DNA from 3 places in the Streptomyces sp. NPDC060198 genome. Region 2 is predicted to be linked to each of the others. Evidence: predicted binding sites of a transcription regulator. Region 2 holds the regulator's gene; each other region holds the start of a gene.
What was found. Region 2 encodes HrcA, which represses chaperone genes, less so after heat shock. Its sites were predicted from a motif close to TTNGCACTCNGNNNNNCNGAGTGCNAA; they were not measured.
Positions count from the first base shown of each region.

Region 1: a site for HrcA is predicted at 1,963-1,989, ahead of groL (chaperonin GroEL). Genes of this name have one in related genera too.
Region 3: a site for HrcA is predicted at 2,148-2,174, ahead of groES (co-chaperone GroES). Genes of this name have one in related genera too.

Region 1 covers NZ_JBHWZJ010000015.1:17,248-24,154, forward strand. The annotation lists gene ACFWEP_RS04145 (MerR family transcriptional regulator) at 1-18, shown strand, start outside; gene groL (chaperonin GroEL) at 178-1,800, opposite strand; gene ACFWEP_RS04155 (cold-shock protein) at 2,151-2,357, opposite strand; gene ACFWEP_RS04160 (MoaD/ThiS family protein) at 2,786-3,064, opposite strand; gene thrC (threonine synthase) at 3,094-4,383, opposite strand; SAM riboswitch class I at 4,402-4,529, opposite strand; gene ACFWEP_RS04170 (glucosyl-3-phosphoglycerate synthase) at 4,684-5,652, shown strand; gene ACFWEP_RS04175 (trehalose-6-phosphate synthase) at 5,701-6,907, shown strand, end outside.
Region 2 covers NZ_JBHWZJ010000048.1:24,128-31,034, forward strand. The annotation lists gene hemW (radical SAM family heme chaperone HemW) at 1-118, shown strand, start outside; gene ACFWEP_RS09675 (hypothetical protein) at 207-3,092, opposite strand; gene ACFWEP_RS09680 (DUF3097 domain-containing protein) at 3,216-4,034, opposite strand; gene ACFWEP_RS09685 (MBL fold metallo-hydrolase) at 4,095-4,826, opposite strand; gene hrcA (heat-inducible transcriptional repressor HrcA) at 4,992-6,008, shown strand; gene dnaJ (molecular chaperone DnaJ) at 6,009-6,907, shown strand, end outside.
Region 3 covers NZ_JBHWZJ010000036.1:95-7,001, forward strand. The annotation lists gene groL (chaperonin GroEL) at 1-1,586, opposite strand, end outside; gene groES (co-chaperone GroES) at 1,685-1,993, opposite strand; gene ACFWEP_RS07905 (polysaccharide deacetylase family protein) at 2,357-3,313, opposite strand; gene ACFWEP_RS07910 (methyltransferase domain-containing protein) at 3,451-4,686, shown strand; gene ACFWEP_RS07915 (hypothetical protein) at 4,701-5,342, opposite strand; gene ACFWEP_RS07920 (VOC family protein) at 5,750-6,214, opposite strand; gene ACFWEP_RS07925 (hypothetical protein) at 6,364-6,633, opposite strand; gene tsaD (tRNA (adenosine(37)-N6)-threonylcarbamoyltransferase complex transferase subunit TsaD) at 6,630-6,907, opposite strand, start outside.

The DNA of each region.
Region 1 (6,907 bases), on a different contig from region 2:
TCGGTCCGCCCGGCCTGATCCCCTGCCCGGCCCCGGCCTGGATCGCGGCCTGATTCGCGGCCTGGATCGCGGCCTGGATCGCGACGGGAGAAAACACTTCGGCCCCCAGGACGAATCCTGGGGGCCGAAGCTACAGCTGGATGCTGCGGGGGTGGAACCACCGATCCCTGAAGGGGATCAGAAGTCCATGTCACCGCCCGGCATGCCACCCGGGGCGGCCGCGCCGGCCTTCTCGGGCTTGTCGGCGATGACGGCCTCGGTGGTGAGGAACAGCGCGGCGATGGACGCGGCGTTCTGCAGAGCGGAGCGCGTGACCTTCGCCGGGTCGATGATGCCCTCGGCGATCATGTCGACGTACTCGCCGGTCGCGGCGTTGAGGCCGTGACCGATCGGCAGGTTGCGGACCTTCTCCACGACGACGCCACCCTCAAGACCACCGTTGACGGCGATCTGCTTGAGCGGGGCCTCCAGCGCGAGCTTGACGGCGTTGGCACCGGTGGCCTCGTCGCCCGTCAGGTCGAGCTTCTCGAAGACGGCGGACGCCTGGAGCAGAGCCACGCCACCACCGGCGACGATGCCCTCCTCGACGGCGGCCTTGGCGTTGCGCACCGCGTCCTCGATGCGGTGCTTGCGCTCCTTGAGCTCGACCTCGGTGGCGGCACCGGCCTTGATGACGGCCACGCCGCCGGCCAGCTTCGCCAGACGCTCCTGGAGCTTCTCGCGGTCGTAGTCCGAGTCGGAGTTCTCGATCTCGGCACGGATCTGCTTGACGCGACCCTGAACCTGCTCGCTCTCGCCGGCACCGTCGACGATCGTGGTCTCGTCCTTGGTGATGACGACCTTGCGCGCGGAGCCCAGCAGGTCGAGACCCGCGTTCTCCAGCTTGAGGCCGACCTCCTCGGAGATGACCGTGCCGCCCGTGAGGATGGCGATGTCACCGAGCATGGCCTTGCGGCGGTCACCGAAGCCCGGAGCCTTGACGGCGACGGACTTGAAGGTGCCACGGATCTTGTTGACGACCAGGGTCGACAGGGCCTCGCCCTCGACGTCCTCGGCGATGATCAGCAGGGGCTTGCCCGACTGCATGACCTTCTCCAGCAGCGGAAGGAGGTCCTTCACGTTGGAGATCTTCGAGTTGACGATGAGGATGTACGGGTCGTCGAAGGACGTCTCCATACGCTCCATGTCGGTCGCGAAGTACGCCGAGATGTAGCCCTTGTCGAAGCGCATGCCCTCGGTGAGTTCCAGCTCCAGACCGAAGGTCTGGGACTCCTCGACGGTGATGACGCCTTCCTTGCCGACCTTGTCCATCGCCTCGGCGATCTTGGCGCCGATCTCGGTGTCGGCGGCGGAGATGGAGGCGGTCGAAGCGATCTGCTCCTTGGTCTCCACGTCCTTGGCCTGCTCCAGCAGAGCGGCGGAGACGGCCTCGACGGCCTTCTCGATGCCCCGCTTGAGGGCCATCGGGTTGGCACCGGCGGCGACGTTGCGCAGACCCTCGCGGACGAGCGCCTGGGCGAGAACGGTGGCGGTGGTCGTACCGTCGCCGGCGACGTCGTCCGTCTTCTTGGCGACCTCCTTGACCAGCTCCGCACCGATCTTCTCGTAAGGGTCCTCGAGCTCGATCTCCTTGGCGATGGAAACACCATCGTTGGTGATCGTGGGCGCGCCCCACTTCTTCTCGAGGACGACGTTACGGCCCTTGGGGCCGAGGGTGACCTTGACGGCGTCGGCGAGCTGGTTCATCCCGCGCTCGAGACCGCGCCGTGCCTCCTCGTCGAACGCGATGATCTTGGCCATGTGAAGTGGTCCTCCCGGACGGGGTGGATTGCTCCGGACCGAGTGGCGCCCGCGACGGACGGCCTGCGTGCCCGGCGGTTCCTTGCCCCGCCGCGCCTGCGGGCCTCACCGGCCCGGTCCAAGTTTCTGTCACTCTCACCTGGAGAGTGCTAACGCCAATGATTAGCACTCGACCCCTGCGAGTGCAAGCGTCCTCCTCGTCCTGGGGACAAGCCCGAGGCAGCCTCCGGGCGGCCCCCGGCCCCGCGGAACGCCCTCCTGGCACGGAAAACGCGAAACCACGCAGGGCCCGTCCCCTGGGGGAACGGGCCCTGCGTGGTGAAGAAATATCGTTGCCGACCGCGTCCAACTCAGCCCACGGCGAGCTTGACCATGTCCGCCTGCGGCCCCTTCTGGCCCTGCGAGATCTCGAATTCAACTCGCTGACCCTCTTCGAGGGTGCGGTACCCGTCCATCTGGATCGCGCTGTAGTGGACGAAAACATCCGCACCACCGTCGACCGCGATGAAGCCGTACCCCTTCTCCGCGTTGAACCACTTGACGGTGCCCTGAGCCATGCCTAACTCCCCTATTTCTGGCCCCTGCACAGGACCGCACTTCGCGGACCCGGGTCAGAACTCACCCTCCGACAGGAGAGGGTGCGTGCGCCGGAACGCCTCGACCGCGGCCGAATGTATCTGCCCAACTGCCCTCTGCAACAGGTCAATCGGACGGGAATTCTGAGCGTGCCGGAACGCCCGAACATGAGGATTTGCTGAGAATCTTGGGCAAGTCGGGCCAGACAAAGGCCACTTAAGGCACAGAGGGCATCCGGACTTTGGCTGCTTCTTGTCGCGCCGCGGCGCGATCTCGCACATGCTCGACACGAGCGGCGGAGGGGGCTTCCCCAACTGTACCGCGCTCAATCCTACGGAATTGCCCCCTCCGCGTCGTACGCGAAGGGGGCAATGTCCTTGGTGTGGCGTGCCGTCGAGCGGCCGTACGGTCAGCAGCCGCCCGCGACGGCGGGGATGATCGAGACGCCGGCGCCGTCCGGCGTGGCCGCCTGGAGGCCGCCCTCGAAGCGGACGTCGTCGTCGTTGACGTACACGTTGACGAAGCGGCGCAGCTTGCCCTGGTCGTCCAGGACGCGCGCGGCGATGCCCGGGTGGTCCTTCTCCAGGGACTCGATGACCTCGGAGAGGACGGTGCCCTCGGCCGAGACCTCGGCCTGGCCGCCGGTGTACGTGCGCAGGATGGTGGGGATGCGGACCTTGACGCTCATGGGGATTGCCTTCCTCGGTTCTGGGGTGGTCAGTGCGCCGCGAGGCCCGCGTCGCGGAACGCGTCCAGGCTCGGGCGGATGGTCGCCGTCAGACCGGTGGTCGGGGAGACCGCGTCCAGGGTCTTCAGGCCGTCGCCGGTGTTCAGGACGACGGTGGTCAGCGTCGGGTCGAGCAGACCGGCCTCGATCAGCTTCCGCGTCACGCCGACGGTCACACCGCCGGCGGTCTCCGCGAAGATGCCCTCGGTGCGGGCGAGGAGCTTGATCGCGTCCACGACCTGCTCGTCGTCGACGTCCTCCACCGCACCACCGGTGCGGCGGGCGATGTCCAGGACGTACGGGCCGTCGGCCGGGTTGCCGATCGCGAGCGACTTGGCGATCGTGTTCGGCTTCTGCGGGCGGACCACGTCGTGACCGGCCTTGAAGGCGGTGGAGACCGGGGAGCAGCCCTCGGCCTGGGCACCGAAGATCTTGTACGGCTTGTCCTCGACGAGACCGAGCTTGATCAGCTCCTGGAGGCCCTTGTCGATCTTGGTGAGCTGGGAGCCGGACGCGATCGGGATGACCAGCTGGTCGGGCAGCTGCCAGCCGAGCTGCTCGCAGATCTCGTACGCGAGCGTCTTCGAGCCCTCGCCGTAGTACGGGCGGAGGTTGACGTTGACGAAGCCCCAGCCCTCGCCGAGCGGGTCGCCGATCAGCTCGGAGCAGAAGCGGTTGACGTCGTCGTAGTTGCCGTCGATGCCGATCAGCTCGCCGCCGTACACGGCGGCCATGACGACCTTGCCCTCTTCCAGGTCGTGCGGGATGAACACGCAGGAGCGGAAACCGGCCCGCGCGGCGGCGGCACCGACCGCGCCGGCGAGGTTGCCGGTGGAGGAGCAGGAGAGGGTCGTGAAGCCGAAGGCACGGGCGGCCTCGACGGCGATGGCGACGACGCGGTCCTTGAAGGAGTGCGTCGGGTTGCCGGAGTCGTCCTTGACGTACAGGGCTCCGGTGACGCCCAGTTCGCGGGCGAGGTTGTCGGCCTTGACCAGCTTGGTGAAGCCGGGGTTGATGTTGGGCTTGTCGGCGACATCGGCGGGCACCGGCAGCAGCGGCGCGTAGCGCCAGATGTTGTTCGGGCCGGCTTCGATGCGCTTCTTCAGCTCGTCCGGGGAGCCGCTCGGCAGGTCGTACGCCACTTCGAGCGGCCCGAAACAGGACGCGCAGGCGAAAATGGGGCCGAGGGGGAAGCGTTCGCCGCACTCGCGGCAGGAAAGCGCGTCGGCGGGACCGAGATCCACGGTTCCGGACGTCGCTGCGGCGATCTGTTCAGCCATGATGGCGGAGGCCCTTTCTCCTCATCTTCCTTGCGACGCGTTTCGCCGCAAGACGGAATTGGCACCTTCCCCACCGTGGCCTCGCGGCCGGCGGGAGGGTTGCCGGGACTTCAACGGGCCGTTCCCTCAGTCCCTCTGGATGAGCGCTATGGCACTGGACCGTTCGATCCAGGCGTTTGTCCGCCCCCCGACCCCGACATGCGAAGGCGGTGAGCTTTGTTCAAGACTGTAACCGAAGCACCCGACGGGTGAGGTAGTCGTCCGAACCGCGAGATGGATCACAAACAGGGAGTACCGCCCGTGCTGGAAGAGGTCGACAGCTGGCTGGCCCGCCGTTCCTGGGCCGCCTCCGACCGCCCCCTGGACCGTCTCCTGGCCGCCCGGGACCGGGACCCGCGGGGCACCTCGGTGAGCGTCGTACTGCCCGCGCTGAACGAGGAGGCGACGGTCGGCGAGATCGTGCGCGTCATCCGCCGCGAGCTGATGGAGAAGATCCCGCTGGTGGACGAGCTGGTGGTGATCGACTCCGGCTCCACCGACGCCACTTCCGCCGTCGCCCGCGCGGCCGGAGCGCGGGTGGTGCACCGCGACGCGATCCTCCCCCGGCTGCCCGCCGTACCCGGCAAGGGCGAGGTGCTCTGGCGGTCGCTCTTCGTGACCAGCGGCGAGATCGTCTGCTTCGTGGACGCCGACCTCAAGGACTTCTCCGCCGATTTCGTCTCCGGCATCGTCGGCCCGCTGCTCACCGACCCGGGCATCCAGTTCGTCAAGGCGATGTACGACCGGCCGCTGGAGGACGGGCACGCCCCCGCCGGTACTCCTGCGCAGGGCGGCCGCGTCACCGAACTGGTCGCACGCCCGCTGCTCAATCTGCACTGGCCGAAACTCGCCGGCTTCGTCCAGCCGCTGGGCGGCGAGTACGCGGTCCGGCGCCGGCTCCTGGAGCAGCTGCCGTTCCCGGTCGGGTACGGCGTGGAGTTGGGACTCCTGGTGGACGCGCTGCACGAGGTGGGTCTCGACGCGCTGGCCCAGGTGGACGTCGGCGTCCGCCGCCACCGCCACCAGGACGGGCAGGCGCTGGGACGGATGGCCGCCGCGATCTACCGGACAGCTCAGCTCCGGCTCGCCCGGGGGCACCTGGTCCGTCCGATGCTGACCCAGTTCGAGCGGGACGAGGACGGGTTCCGGCCGCACACCTACGCGGTGGACACCGAGGAACGGCCGCCGGTCCGCGAGATCGCCGAGTACACGACCCGCCGCGCCGCTTGAGAGCCCGAACACGTTTGGGGGGTTACGTATCGGGCTAGGTTCCGCTACATGGTCTCCGAGCACGCCGCCCAGGTCCTCGTCGCGTCCAACCGCGGCCCCGTGTCGTACACGCTGAACGAGGACGGTTCCCTCGACGCACGCCGGGGCGGGGGTGGTCTCGTCTCCGGGCTGAGCGCCGTCGACGACAAGGTGTGGGTCTGCGCCGCGCTGAGCGAGGGCGACCGTGAGGCGGTCCGGCGCGGGGTCGGCGAAGAGGGCGTCCGGATGCTCGACATCGACGCCGACGTGCACACCGACGCCTACAACGGCATCGCCAACTCCGTGCTCTGGTTCGTCCACCACCTGCTCTACCAGACCCCCGTCGAGCCGGTCTTCGACGACGAGTTCCGGCGCCAGTGGGCCGCGTACGAGACGTACAACCGGGCCTTCGCCGAGGCGCTGGCCGAGGAGGCGGGCGAGGGCGCCGCCGTGCTGGTGCAGGACTACCACCTCGCGCTGGTCCCCGGGATGCTCCGCGAACTCCGCGCCGACCTGCGCATCGGCCACTTCTCGCACACCCCGTGGGCGCCGGTCGACTACTTCCGGCTGCTCCCCGACGACATCGGCGAACAGCTGCTGCGCGGCATCCTCGGCGCCGACCGGGCCGCGTTCCTCACCCGCCGCTGGGCCGACGCGTTCATCGGCTGCTGCACCGAGATCCTCGGCGGCACCAGCGGGACCCGCATCGGCGTGCACGGACTCGGCGCCGACGGCGACTTCCTGCTCGCCCGCTCGCACGAGCCGGACGTGGACGAGCGGATGGCCGCACTGCGCGAGCAGATCGGCGGCGACGGCGACCGGAAGACGATCGTCCGGGTCGACCGGACCGAGCTGTCCAAGAACATCGTGCGCGGGCTGCACGCCTACCGCATCCTCCTCGACAACCACCCCGAGTGGCGCGAACGCGTCGTGCACGTCGCCTTCGCCTACCCCTCCCGCCAGGACCTGGCGGTCTACCGGGAGTACACGGCGGCGGTCCAGGAACTCGCCGACGAGATCAACAAGGCGTACGGCTCCGACACCTGGACGCCGGTCGTCCTGCACGTGAAGGACGACTTCGCCCGCTCGCTCGCCGCCTACCGGCTGGCCGACGTGGCGCTGGTCAACCCCATCCGGGACGGCATGAACCTGGTCGCCAAGGAGGTCCCGGTCGTCTCCGACCACGGGGTCGCCCTGGTGCTCTCCCGCGAGGCCGGGGCGTACGAGGAGCTGGGCG
Region 2 (6,907 bases):
CCGCCGGGTCCTGGCCGAGGGCCTGCTGGAGCCGGGTCCGTACGAGCAGGGCCGCGCGGTCCTCACTCTGCGCGGACGCCTGCTCGCCGACGCGGTCGTGCGGGACCTGGTCGACTGAGCCGTACCCGGCAGGCGGCCGGCCGCCCCGGGCTCACGGCTCGCCCTGGTGGCCGTGGCCGACCCGGGCTGCCCCGCCCGGCCCGGGCTCACGGCGCGCAGACCTTTTCGGTCAGCCTCGCCGCCGGGCCCGCGGGCTTGCCGCAGACGATCGAGCTGACTGCCTTCGCCCCCGGACCGGTGACCTTCACGATGTTGATGCCGTGCAGGTTGTCGGTCACCGTGGCGGGCGAGCCCGCCAGCCTGACCGTCCCGGTGGGCATGTCGTTGAGGTCGACCGTGTGCAGCAGCGCCCAGGTCTCGGCGGCGCTTCTCGGGACGTCGCCCCGGGCGGCGGCGTCGTAGAGCGCGGCCGTCGCGGTGTAGGACATGACGATCTGGCCGCTGGAGAAGAGTTCGTCCCTGTACCCCTCCTGCCCGGCCTCCGGGGCGGCCTGCTCCGTACCCTCCGGGAACAGCGCGCCCAGGGCGGCGCTGGAGCGCGGATAGAAGGCGTCGCCGCGCCCGGGGGCCATCGGGGCGAGCGAGCTGTAGTAGAGGGTGACGTGGCGCGCGAGGTAGTCGCTGCTGTTGAAGCTCGCCTTGGTCAGGTCGTCGCCGGTGAAGACGGTGATGTCCTTGTCCGAGCAGCCGGTGATCCGCGAGAGCCCGTCCATCAGCGGGTTGACGTCCTCGACCCGGCCCGCGAAGTACAGCGCGTCCGGCACCGGCTGCGCCGCGCAGATGTCCCGGAGCGGGTCGCCCAGGGCGGCGGCGCCGTTGGCGGCGAGCGGGTAGGACGCGTTCTCGCCGACGAGGTAACCCGACTCCTGGAGCATCTTCCGCCCCGCGTCGCGCTGTTCGATCGTGTACTGGTCCTTGTCGCCGTTCCCCCTCGCCCGGGAGAGCACCAGCGCGCGGCCGACGTGGTCGGTGGGCAGCAGTGCGCGGGCGATGAGCCCGAGCACGTGCGTCTGCTCCTCGTCGGTCGCCGCGAGTCCGAAGTAGTTCGTGTAGAGGCGGGGCAGGTCGCTGCTGGAGTTGGTGGAGTCGACCACGGCGAGGCCCGCCTTGCGCAGCGCCTCGGTGGCGGCCCCGCTCTCGGTGGTGTTCCGGCCCATGCCCACCACCCCCACGACGTGCGGGTCACGGCGGGCCACCTCGATGATCTTCCGTACGGCGGTGGTCTGCCGCAGCATGTCCTCGCCGCCGTTGGCCGTGAGCACCTTGAGCTTGACGGGGTGCTTGGCGGTGGGGCTGTTGACCAGCTGCTGCTGGAGGTAGACCCCGGTGAGCTCCTCCAGCCCCTTGCGGGTGTCCGCCTCCTTCTCGGCGGTGAGCGGTCCGGCGTAGACCACCGTGACGTACGAGTCGCCGGGGCCGATCGAGGCGTTCTCGTCCCGGATCGCCTGCTCGACGCGTGCGAAGGTCACACCCCGGCCGGAGCCCTTCAGCTGGAGCCCGTTGCCCTCGGCGAACCGCACTTCGTCCGTCGTGGCCACCCCGACGCACTCCCGCGGGCCGTTGCCGGCTCCGCTCCACACGGAGTCCGTGTTCCGGTCGGTCAGCGGTCCGTGGCAGTACGTGTCCTGCCAGTGCCGGCTCCAGAGGAAGGTGCCGAGCAGACTGGTGACGAGGACCAGCGCGACCGTGGTCCGGGACATCACGAACCACGCCCACGTCCGGCGCACCCGCTGCGTGTGCAGCTGGGCGTCCGCGTGGTCGTGCAGCAACTGGGCGGTGGAGAGCGGCAGCCGCAGCACCCACGACAGCGTCGAGGCACCGGCGGGGTTCTGGCCGACGCTCAGGTCGTCCACCCACCGCCGGTAGCGGGCCTGCGCTCCCGCCCACGGCACCCGGCCGCCGGCCGGCGACTGCTCGGGCGGCTGCGAGGGGGTGTGGGTCAGCTCCTCGGCGGCCGGCAGGGAGGCCAGGAACAGCAGCGGGTCGACTTCGCTGCGGCGGGAGCGCACGTTGTTGATCGCGTTGATCAGCAGTACGCCGCCGTTCTCGCCGGTGGCCGTCGGCAGCAGCACCACCGGGGGGACCGTGCGCTTGCTCCGCCGCCAGTCCAGCGCGCGCGGCCGGTAGTTGTGCCGCAGGTCCTCCAGCAGCGCCTGGACCCGCAGCTCCAGGTGGAACTGGCGGGCGGCCGGGTCGCCCTCCTCGGCCTCCGCCACCCGGAGCGCGACGGCGGCGGCGCGGGCCCGGATCACCCGCCACGAGCCGCTCGGCGACAGCCAGGACCAGCCGTCCGAGGGGTACCCGGTGCTGGAGGCGGCGAGCGAGGAGGTGGTGGCGAACCAGCGGCTGGCCCGTCGCAGCCAGAGCAGCGGGGGAGCCGAGGCCGTCAGCAGCCGTACCACCGCCAGGCCGAGCGCCGCGGCGGCGGCCAGCAGCAGGGTGGCGGTCCAGCCGATCTCGCCGATCAGTACGCCGAGCACCGCGATGAACACGGCACCCAGGAAGGTCTCGGGACGGACGGATTCGCGCAGCGAGCGGGACCAGTCGCCGCGCCCGGACCGGGCGGGCCGCCAGCGCAGCGAGCCCAGCTCCTCCAGGATGCGCTCGCCCCGGACGGTGGCGGTGCTCCCGCCCGGCTGCGCGAGCACCTGGGCGGTGGCCTGCTCGATGGCGCCGAGCAGCCGCGACCGGGGGAAGGCGAAGGGCTTGTACTGGCTGCCCTCCCGGGTCTCCCAGGGGTGCTCGGCGAGCCCGCGCACCATGTCCAGCGCCGACTCGTACGCGGACGCGCCCCGGGGCTCCAGCAGCCGCACCGGGACCCGGCGCGGCTCGTTGGCGCGGTACACCAGGTGCGCGATCTCGCGGACCCGGTCGTCGATGTCGGGCGCGGCGCCGATGTCGTCGGCCTGGGCCACCACGATCGGCATCACCGGCCGGTTGATCCGGTACCGGTCGATGAGCGTCTGCACGAGGTGGAACACGGCGGACGCCGCCTCGTTCCCGCCGCTTTCCTGCCAGTCCCCTCGCGCCATCCCCGTAACCCCCGTCGCAGACGAATCCCGCACCCCCAATAAACCGGTCAGGAGTGCGAACCGCAGCGATTTCTCCGGATCGGAACCCGATCCGTGGGAACGGTCACCGAACAGTGCCGCGGGTCACCCGGGAAGGGTGACGAAGTCGATCAATTCTTCCACTCTGCCCAGTAGTTGAGGCTCGATGTCCTTGTACGAGCGGACCCCGGACAGGATGTGCTGCCAGGCCGCCCCGGTGTTCTCCGGCCACCCCAGCGCCCGGCACACCCCGGTCTTCCAGTCCTGCCCGCGCGGTACGGACGGCCAGGAGGCGATACCCACCGAGGCGGGCTTCACGGCCTCCCAGACGTCGATGAAGGGATGTCCGACCACCAGCAGGTGCGGATCGGACACCTCGGCGGCGATGCGGGACTCCTTGGAGCCCGGTACGAGATGGTCCACCAGCACCCCGAGCCGCGCGCCCGGACCCGGCCCGAACTCCCGCACGATCGCCGGGAGATCGTCGATGCCCTCCAGGTACTCCACGACCACCCCCTCGATGCGCAGATCGTCGCCCCACACCCGCTCGACCAGCTCCGCGTCGTGCCGGCCCTCCACGTAGATCCGCCCGGCCCGTGCCACCCGCGCCCGCGCACCCGGCACCGCCACCGACCCGGAGGCCGTACGCGACGGCACCACCGGACCGCCGGACGACGGGCGCACCAGCGTCACCACCCGCCCCTCCAGCAGGAAGCCGCGTGGCTCCATCGGGAACACCCGGTGCTTGCCGAACCGGTCCTCCAGGGTCACCACCGGACCCTGGGCGGACTTCTCGCAGCGGATCACCGCACCGCAGAAGCCGGTGGACACCTCCTCCACGACCAGATCCGGATCGGCGGGCACCTCGGGCACGGGGGCGGACCTCTTCCACGGCGGGGTCAGGTCCGGCTGGTAACTGCGCATGGCACGACGATAATTCGGCCGAAGCCCGGAGCGGGGCTCGCCCCGGCGGGCCCGCCCCCGTCACCCCGTTCCGAAGCGCCCCGCCAGCAGCTCCCGCTGCGCCCGCACGAACGCCGCGTCCACCGCCGCCCCGTGCCCGGGTACGTACACCGCGTCCTGTCCGCCCAACGCCAGCAGTCGGTCCAGGGCGGCGGGCCAGAGGGCCGGCACCGAGTCCGGGCCCGTCTGCGGCTCACCCGACTCCTCGATCAGGTCCCCACAGAGCACCACTGCGGGCGCCCCCGGCGAACCGGGGACCAGGACCGCCAGATCGTGCCCCGTGTGCCCCGGCCCCACGTTGGCCAGCACCACCTCGCGGCCCCCGCCCAGGTCGAGGGTCCAGCGGTGGCACACCTCACGCCCGGGGAACACCAGCGCGTCGACCGCCTGGGCCGCGTCGTGCTCGGGCAGACCGTTGCGCACCGCGTCGGCGTGCATCTCGTCCACCGACCGCCGCATCCGCGTGGCCACCCCGTACGCCCCGAACACCTCGGCGCCCGCGAAGGCGGCCGTACCGAAGACGTGATCGAAGTGCGGATGGCTCAGTGCGACATGGGTCACCCGCCGGCCCAGCAGCCGCTGCGCCTCGATCCGCAGGCCGACGCCCTCACGCAGGCTCGCACCGGTGTCCAGCACCAGCGCGCGGTCCGTCCCGGCCACCAGCGCGGCGGTCGCGTCCCAGCCGGGGAGCCTCCGGCGGCCCACGCCGTGGCCCAACCGCTCCCAGCCCAGCTCTTCCCAAGAGAGGTCCATGAGGAGACGCTATCCGCATCGACCTGCGCGGTCTCGCGGGCCGCGGCCGGTCGCCCTTGCCCGGGGCCCTGTCCACCCCCGTACACTGACCGGGGGAAAGCTGGCACTCAGACGCACAGAGTGCCAGGAAGTAGCCACCACGACCGACAGCTGGAGGTGTGCGCGATGCTCAGCGAACGCAGACTTGAAGTGCTGCGCGCCATCGTCCAGGACTACGTCGGCACCGAGGAGCCGGTCGGCTCCAAGGCGCTCACCGAGCGGCACCGGCTCGGGGTCTCCCCGGCCACCGTCCGCAACGACATGGCGGTGCTGGAGGACGAGGGCTTCATCGCCCAGCCGCACACCAGCGCCGGGCGCATCCCCACGGACAAGGGGTACCGCCTCTTCGTGGACCGGCTCGCGGGCGTCAAGCCCCTGTCGTCGCCGGAGCGCCGGGCGATCCACAACTTCCTGGACTGCGCCGTCGACCTCGACGACGTGGTGGCCCGCACGGTACGGCTGCTCGCGCAGCTGACCAGGCAGGTCGCCATCGTGCAGTACCCCTCGCTGACCCGTTCCACGGTGCGGCACGTGGAGCTGCTGGCCCTGTCACCGGCCAGGCTGATGCTGGTCCTGATCACCGACACCGGCCGGGTCGAACAGCGTATGATCGACTGCCCCGCGCCGTTCGGCGAGACCTCTCTCGCCGATCTGCGGGCCCGGCTCAACAGCCGAGTCGTGGGACGACGCTTCAGCGACGTCCCGCTGCTCGTGCAGGACCTGCCGGATTCCTTCGAGAACGAGGACCGCGGCACGGTCGCCACGGTCCTGACCACTCTCCTCGAAACCCTGGTCGAGGAGACGGAGGAGCGGCTGATGATCGGCGGCACCTCCAACCTCACCCGCTTCGGGCACGACTTCCCCCTGGTGATCCGGCCCGTGCTGGAAGCGCTGGAGGAACAGGTCGTCCTGCTGAAGCTGCTCGGTGAGGCCACGGACTCGGGCATGACCGTACGGATCGGGCACGAGAACGCCCACGAGGGCCTCACCTCCACGTCCGTCGTCACGGTCGGCTACGGTTCGGGCGACGAGGCAGTCGCCAAACTCGGCGTGGTCGGACCGACCCGCATGGACTACCCCGGAACGATGGGAGCGGTACGCGCAGTGGCACGTTACGTCGGACAGATCCTGGCGGAGTCGTAAGTGGCCACCGACTACTACGCCGTGCTCGGCGTACGGCGCGACGCGTCGCAGGACGAGATCAAGAAGGCATTCCGTCGGCTCGCCCGTGAGCTGCACCCGGATGTCAACCCGGACCCGAAGACCCAGGAGCGGTTCAAGGAGATCAACGCCGCTTACGAGGTGCTCTCGGACGCCCAGAAGAAGCAGGTCTACGACCTCGGCGGGGACCCGCTGTCGGCCTCGGGCGGCGGCGGTGGCGCGGGCGGCTTCGGCGCCGGCGGCTTCGGCAACTTCTCCGACATCATGGACGCCTTCTTCGGCACGGCGTCGCAGCGCGGACCCCGTTCGCGCACGCGGCGCGGCCAGGACGCCATGATCCGGCTGGAGATCGACCTCGCCGAGGCGGCCTTCGGGACCACCAAGGACATCCAGGTCGACACCGCCGTCGTCTGCACCACGTGCAGCGGCGAAGGCGCGGCCCCCGGCACCTCGGCCCAGACCTGCGACATGTGTCGCGGGCGCGGCGAGGTGTCCCAGGTCACCCGTTCCTTCCTCGGCCAGGTCATGACCTCGCGGCCCTGCCCGCAGTGCCAGGGATTCGGCACCGTCGTGCCGACCCCCTGCCCGGAGTGCGCCGGTGACGGCCGCATCCGCTCGCGGCGCACCCTCACGGTCAAGATCCCCGCGGGTGTCGACAATGGGACCCGGATCCAGCTGGCAGGCGAAGGCGAGGTCGGCCCCGGCGGCGGCCCCGCCGGAGACCTCTACGTCGAGATCCACGAGGTGCCGCACGCGACGTTCCAGCGGCGCGGCGACGACCTGCACTGCACGGTCACCATCCCCATGACGGCGGGCGCGCTCGGCACGAAGGTGCCGCTGGAGACGCTCGACGGCGTGGAGGAGATCGACATCAGGCCCGG
Region 3 (6,907 bases), on a different contig from region 2:
TCTTCCTCGGCCGGCTTCTCGACGACCAGGGTCTCGGTCGTGAGCAGCAGCGACGCGATGGACGCGGCGTTCTCCAGGGCGGAGCGGGTGACCTTGACCGGGTCGATGACGCCGGCCTTGATCAGGTCGCCGTACTCGCCGGTGGCGGCGTTGAAGCCCTGGCCCTTGTCGAGCTCGGAGACCTTCGAGGTGATGACGTAACCCTCGAGGCCGGCGTTCTCGGCGATCCAGCGCAGCGGCTCGACGGCGGCGCGGCGCACGACCGCGACACCGGTGGCCTCGTCGCCGGTCTTGCCGAGGTTGCCCTCCAGGACCTTGACGGCGTGGACGAGGGAAGAGCCACCACCGGAGACGATGCCCTCCTCGACCGCGGCGCGGGTCGCGGAGATGGCGTCCTCCAGACGGTGCTTCTTCTCCTTGAGCTCGACCTCGGTGGCGGCACCGACACGGATCACGCACACGCCGCCGGCCAGCTTCGCGAGGCGCTCCTGGAGCTTCTCGCGGTCCCAGTCGGAGTCCGTGTTCTCGATCTCGGCCTTGATCTGGTTGACGCGGCCCTTGACGTCAGCGGCGTCGCCGCCACCGTCGACGATGGTCGTGTCGTCCTTGGAGACGGTCACGCGGCGGGCGGTGCCCAGCACGTCCAGACCGGCCTGGTCGAGCTTGAGGCCGACCTCCTCGGCGATGACGGTCGCACCCGTGAGGGTGGCGATGTCGCCGAGCATGGCCTTGCGGCGGTCGCCGAAGCCCGGGGCCTTCACCGCGACGGCGTTGAAGGTGCCACGGATCTTGTTGACGACGAGGGTGGAGAGCGCCTCGCCCTCGACGTCCTCGGCGATGATCAGCAGGGGCTTGGAGCCGCCGGCCTGGATGACCTTCTCCAGCAGCGGGAGCAGCTCCTGGATCGAGCCGATCTTGCCCTGGTGGATCAGGATGTACGGGTCGTCGAGGACGGCCTCCATACGCTCCTGGTCGGTCACCATGTACGGGGACAGGTAGCCCTTGTCGAAGGCCATGCCCTCGGTGAACTCGAGGTCCAGGCCGAAGGTGTTGGACTCCTCGACGGTGATGACACCGTCCTTGCCGACCTTGTCCATCGCGTCCGCGATGAGCTCGCCGACCTGCGGGTCCTGCGCGGACAGCGCGGCCACGGCGGCGATGTCGGACTTGTCCTCGATCGGGCGGGCGGTCGCGAGGAGCTCCTCGGACACGGCCTTGACCGCGGCGTCGATGCCCTTCTTCAGGGAGGCCGGGGAGGCGCCCGCGGCGACGTTGCGCAGACCCTCGCGGACGAGCGCCTGGGCGAGCACGGTGGCGGTGGTGGTGCCGTCACCGGCGACGTCGTTGGTCTTGGTGGCGACCTCCTTCACCAGCTGGGCACCGAGGTTCTCGAACGGGTCGTCGAGCTCGACCTCGCGCGCGATGGTGACACCGTCGTTGGTGATGGTGGGCGCGCCGAACTTCTTGTCGATGACGACGTTGCGGCCCTTGGGGCCGATCGTCACCTTGACCGTGTCGGCAAGCTTGTTGACGCCGCGCTCAAGGGCGCGACGGGCGTCCTCGTCGAACTTCAGAATCTTCGCCATGGGCTGTTTTCCCTCTCGAACGAACTGCGCCCCTCGCCACCCGGCTAGTTATTTCGCAGGGGGCCAGGGGCGCAGAACACACAGCAAATGTGGGTGAATTACTTCTCGATGATCGCGAGGACGTCGCGCGCCGAGAGGACGAGGTACTCCTCGCCGTTGTACTTCACCTCGGTGCCGCCGTACTTGCTGTACAGGACGACATCGCCGGTCTTGACGTCGAGCGGAAGGCGCTCGCCGTTCTCGAAGCGGCCCGGGCCCACGGCCAGGACGACGCCCTCCTGGGGCTTCTCCTTGGCGGTGTCCGGAATGACCAGGCCGGAAGCCGTGGTCTGCTCGGCGTCGAGCGGCTGGACCACAATGCGGTCCTCGAGCGGCTTGATCGCAACCTTGGAGCTGGTGGTCGACACGATCCGGTCTCCCCCTTCGGAGATCTCACGGGGTTTAACAGTCTGGGTCGGCGACCGGGCCGGATCCGTCGTCGCGGGTGCCGGACCTGCCCTGTCGCACGGTACTGCTGGCACTCTCCAGGGGGGAGTGCCAGCACCGAGACTATGACTGCGATTAGCACTCGGTCAAGCGGAGTGCCAATTGAGTACCCGCGCGTGGCGTCGGCCGCCCCCCGGGGCGGGCCGTCCGGGGGGACGTGTGCCCGGGTTCCTCGCGGGGGTGCGCGCCCTGACGACGCGCAGGCCCGGTGCCGGCGGGGAGCCTCCGGGCGCCCGTGAAGACGGCGCGGGGGCGGCAGGCGCCGCCGCGGTCCCGCCCGGGGGTCAGACGTAGTCCTCCAGCCGGGCGACCGCGTACCCCTTGTCCGTGATGACCTTCATGACGTTGCGGACCATGTCGGTCATGGTCCCCTTCCACTGCTCGCGCCCCTGGAAGTGGGTGAGGACGATGTCGCCGGGGTGCAGGTCCCGGTCCCACTCCCGCCAGTCCATGTGGTCGGGGAACGCCTCCTCCGCCCAGAGCGGCACGGCCTTGATCCCGCAGGACTTGGCGACGACGAGGGTGTCGCGGTTGTAGTTGCCGTACGGCGGCCGGAGCAGCACCGGTCGCTTGCCGAAGTGCTTCTCGATCCTGTCCTGCTGGTCGCAGATCTCCTTCTTCTGCTGTGCGTAGGAGAGGCCGGGCAGGTAGGGGTGGGTGAGGGTGTGGTTGTTGAGCGTGACCCCCTTCTCCTGCATCCGGGCGAAGTAGCCGTAGTCCTCGCTCGCGAGGTAGTCGCTGAGGAAGGCGCTGTACGGGATCTTCAGCTCGTCCATCATCCGCAGGAATTGGGGGTCCTTCTCGGCCCCGTCGTCGATGGTGAGGAAGACGATCCGCTCGTCGGTGGGGACGGTCGTGAACACCTGCGGCAGGTCCTCGCCGTCGTCGACCTCGAACCCCTCGCGGCTGGTGATCCGCGGCTTCTCGGCGGGCGGCGCCGGGGCGGCCAGCGGGACGTCCGCCAGCCCCCACTTCCTGGCGACCGCGACCCGCTGCGCCTGGCGTCGCTTCAGCCGCTCCGCGTAGGAGAGGAGGGCGCTGACCGGGGCGGCCTGCGGAGCCGCTCCGGCCGCCGCCCGGCCGCCCGCGCCCGCCGCGCCCTGGCGGGAGTGGTGGCCGGCGCCCGGGGAGCCCTGGCCGCATCCGGAGGCGAGAGCGGCGCCTAGCAGGGCCACGAGGGCGACCGTGCCGGATCTGCCCCGCTTCGCCGTTCTTTTTTCTTTTTGTCGTACTAGTTGCATGGCGCCGCATCCTGCCAGCCCTCCCCCGGCGCCCCGACCCGACACCGCCGGGCGTCCGGCGGCGTCCCCCGCCTGGCGCACAGCCCGTGGGGCGGGGCAGGCGGCCCGGAACGGCCCGCGCCTGCCGCTGGCCCACAATGGGACGGGTGAACGCTCCTCTCCCCGCCGTCGACGGCCCCGCCGACCCGCTCGCCTCCTTCGCCGCCCTGCGTACGCCCGAAGGCGCCGCCCTCCTGGACGGACTGCGGGACCACGACCCGGCGCGCGAGCTGGCCACCGCCACCCGGCTGCGCCGCGACCACGCCCCCGACCTGGTCTCGGCCGCGCTGGGACAGGCCCGGCTGCGGCAGCGGGCGGTGGCGAAGTTCGGCGCCGATGACGCGTACCGGATGTACTTCACGCCCAACGGCGTCGAGCAGGCCACCCGCACCTCGGTCGCCACCTACCGCGCCGGACGGTTCGCCGCGCTCGGCGGGGTGCGCCGGGTGGCGGACCTGTGCTGCGGCATCGGTGGTGACGCGATCGCGCTGGCCCGTGCCGGCATCGCGGTGCTCGCGGTCGACCGCGACCCGCTCACCGCGGAGGTGGCCCGCGCCAACGCCGAGGCCCTCGGCCTGTCCGGCCTGATCGAGGTCCGGTGCGCCGACGTGACCGACATCGACACCTCCCCGTACGACGCCGTCTTCGTCGACCCCGCCCGGCGCGGCGGACGCGGCCGGATCTTCGACCCTGAGGCGTACTCGCCCCCGCTGTCCTGGGCGACCGCCGCCGCACTGAAGGCCCCGCGCGCGGCACTGAAGATCGCACCGGGCATCCCGCACGAGGCGATCGGCCCGGAGGCCGAGGCCGAGTGGATCTCGGACGGCGGGGACGTGAAGGAGGCGGTGCTCTGGTACGGCGAGGGCTTCGAGGCCGGTTCCTACCGGGCGACCCTGCTGCCGTCCGGGGCCACCCTCGCCACCCGCTCCCCGCTGCCGGCCCCGCCGGTCGGGCCGGTCGGCCGCTACCTGTACGAGCCGGACGGCGCGGTGATCCGGGCCAGCCTGGTCGCCGACGTCGTGGCCCGGTGCGGCGGGCGGCTGATCGACGAGACGATCGCCTACGTCACCAGCGACCGGCCGTACGCCTCCCCGTACACCTCCGCGTACGAGATCACCGACCAGCTCCCCTTCAACATGAAGCGGCTGAAGGCGCTGCTGCGGGAACGGGAGGTGGGGGTGCTGACGGTGAAGAAGCGCGGCTCGGCGGTGGAACCGGAGGAGGTCCGCCGCCGGATGAAGCTCGCGGGGCCGAACTCCGCGACGGTCCTGCTGACCCGGGTCGCCGGGGCCCCGACCATGCTGATCGGCCGCCCGGTCCGGCCGGACGCCTGAGCGCTCCGCCCGGGTCAGGCGGCGGGCCCGGCCGCCGCCGGGCCACCGAGTGCGCGCAGCACCCAGCGGCGATGGGAGACCGCGGTGACCGCGCAGGTCAGGCCGGTGATCCAGGCGCAGAGGCCGACACCCATGCCCAGGATCACCACGCCGTAGGTGTCCTCGCCCGGCGCGGCCGACGCCGGGACGGCCACGCAGGTGAACAGGCCGGCGGCGCACAGGGCGTAGGACAGCAGCAGCCAGGCGAGCCCGAGGCCGGGCACCCGCAGCGGCCGGTCCCCGTCCGGGTCGCGGTCGAGCGTCCCCCAACCGGCGAGCAGCGTCCGGACCTTGCGTGCGCGTGCGACGCCGAGCCCGAAGAACGCGGCCGCCGGCACGAACAGGGCGATGCCCACGAAGAGCAGGACGATCGCGAACAGGTCGCTGATCGGATCGAGGGACTCCTCGTAGGAGGCGATCCCCGCGCCGACGGACGCCCAGCCGAGAGCGGCCACTGCGCCCCAGGTCAGGACGAGGGCGAGCCGTCCGCCGCCGACGTGCAGACGCACCAGTTCGCCGAGGACCGCGGCCCGGTCGGCGAGCAGCGAGGAGCGGTCGGGCCAGGAGCGGATCTCCACGGGTGGCGGGGGTGGCGGCAGCACGGCACGGGACGACATGGCGCCGACCCTACCGAGCCGGCACAGGACCCGCCGCGGAACCCCGCGCGCGACCGCTCGACGTCCGGTTTCCGGTACGCGGCAAAGAGGCCCATGAACCCAACCGCGTCCCGATACAGTGCCGTTCGTTCATTCCGAGGCACACGGTCGACCGGGAAAAACCAAAGCCATGGGCCGACAACAGCATGACGCGGACGGGGTGTTGCAGCCCCGGGGGGAGAACGACCGGCGCACGGTGGCCGGTTATCGGCTGACGGCGAGACTCGCTTTCGGCGGCATGGGCGAGGTCCACCTCTCGCACACCCCGGGCGCCGTCCGGTGGCCGTCAAGGTGATCCCGCCCGACCTCGCAGGGAACCGCGAGTTCCGGCGGCGCTTCCACCAGGAGTCGCCGCCGGGGTACCACCCTCAGGCGTTGAGCAGCGTCTGGACGTCGAGCTTGACCATGCCCATCATCGCCTTCATGGCGCGGTCGGCGCGGTCCCGGTCGGGTCCGCCGAGGATCTCGGGGAGCGCGCGCGGCACGATCTGCCAGGAGAGGCCGTACCTGTCCTTGAGCCAGCCGCACTGGCTCTCCTCACCGCCCTCGGTGAGGGCGGCCCAGAAGTGGTCCACCTCGGCCTGGTCCGCGCAGTCCACGGAGAGCGAGAGCGCCTCGGTGAAGTGGAACGCCGGCCCGCCGTTGAGGCCCAGGTACTCCTGGCCTGCCAGGAGGAAGCGGACGGTCATCACGGTGCCGGTCTCGGCCGGGCCGGCGTCCGGGTAGCGGGCGGTCTCCAGGACGCGCGAGTCGCCGCCGAACACGGAGACGTAGAAGTCGGCGGCCTCGGCGGCCCGGCCGTCGAACCAGAGACAGGGGGTGATCTTCTGCATGGTCTTCTCCTCCACGAGGTCCCGCCGGGCCCGGACCCGGTCACCGGCCCGGGGCTCTGGAAGGTAGACCCGGACCGGCCCCGGAACTCATCGGACACGCGGGCCCACCGCCCGTACGGCGGCGCGCGGGCCCGGGAAGGAGCCCGTCGTCAGGAGTCGACCGGCCCCAGCGACTCGAAGCGCCAGCGGTGCACCGCGCGGGTGATCAGCCGCTCGTCGGGCTCGGGAAGCTCCGGCAGCTGGTCGCCGTACTCCCTCGGCCACCAGGTGATCACCAGGACCCGGTCCTGCGGGGCGCGCAGCAGCTCGGTGCGCAGCGGGGTGCGGGCGAGTTCGCCGGCGCGGGCGCGGGCCCACTCCAGCAGTTCCGTACCCCGCCCGTCGGTGGCGCGGGCCTCCCACATCAGGGCGACGGTCATGAGTACAGGTTGTCCTTGCTGACCTCGTGCACGTGGTCGTGGGTGTGGCCGTGCTGTGCGCCGGGGACGTGCGGGTCGGTCACCGGCAGCGAGGAGTCGGCGGAGAGCTCCCAGTCGGAGGCGGGCCGGTTGCGGGCGACCATCTCGGCGCCGAGCGCGGCGACCATCGCGCCGTTGTCGGTGCAGAGTCCGGGGCGGGGTACCCGGAGCCGGATTCCGGCGCGCTCGCAGCGCTCCTGGGCCAGTGCGCGGAGCCGGGAGTTGGCCGCGACGC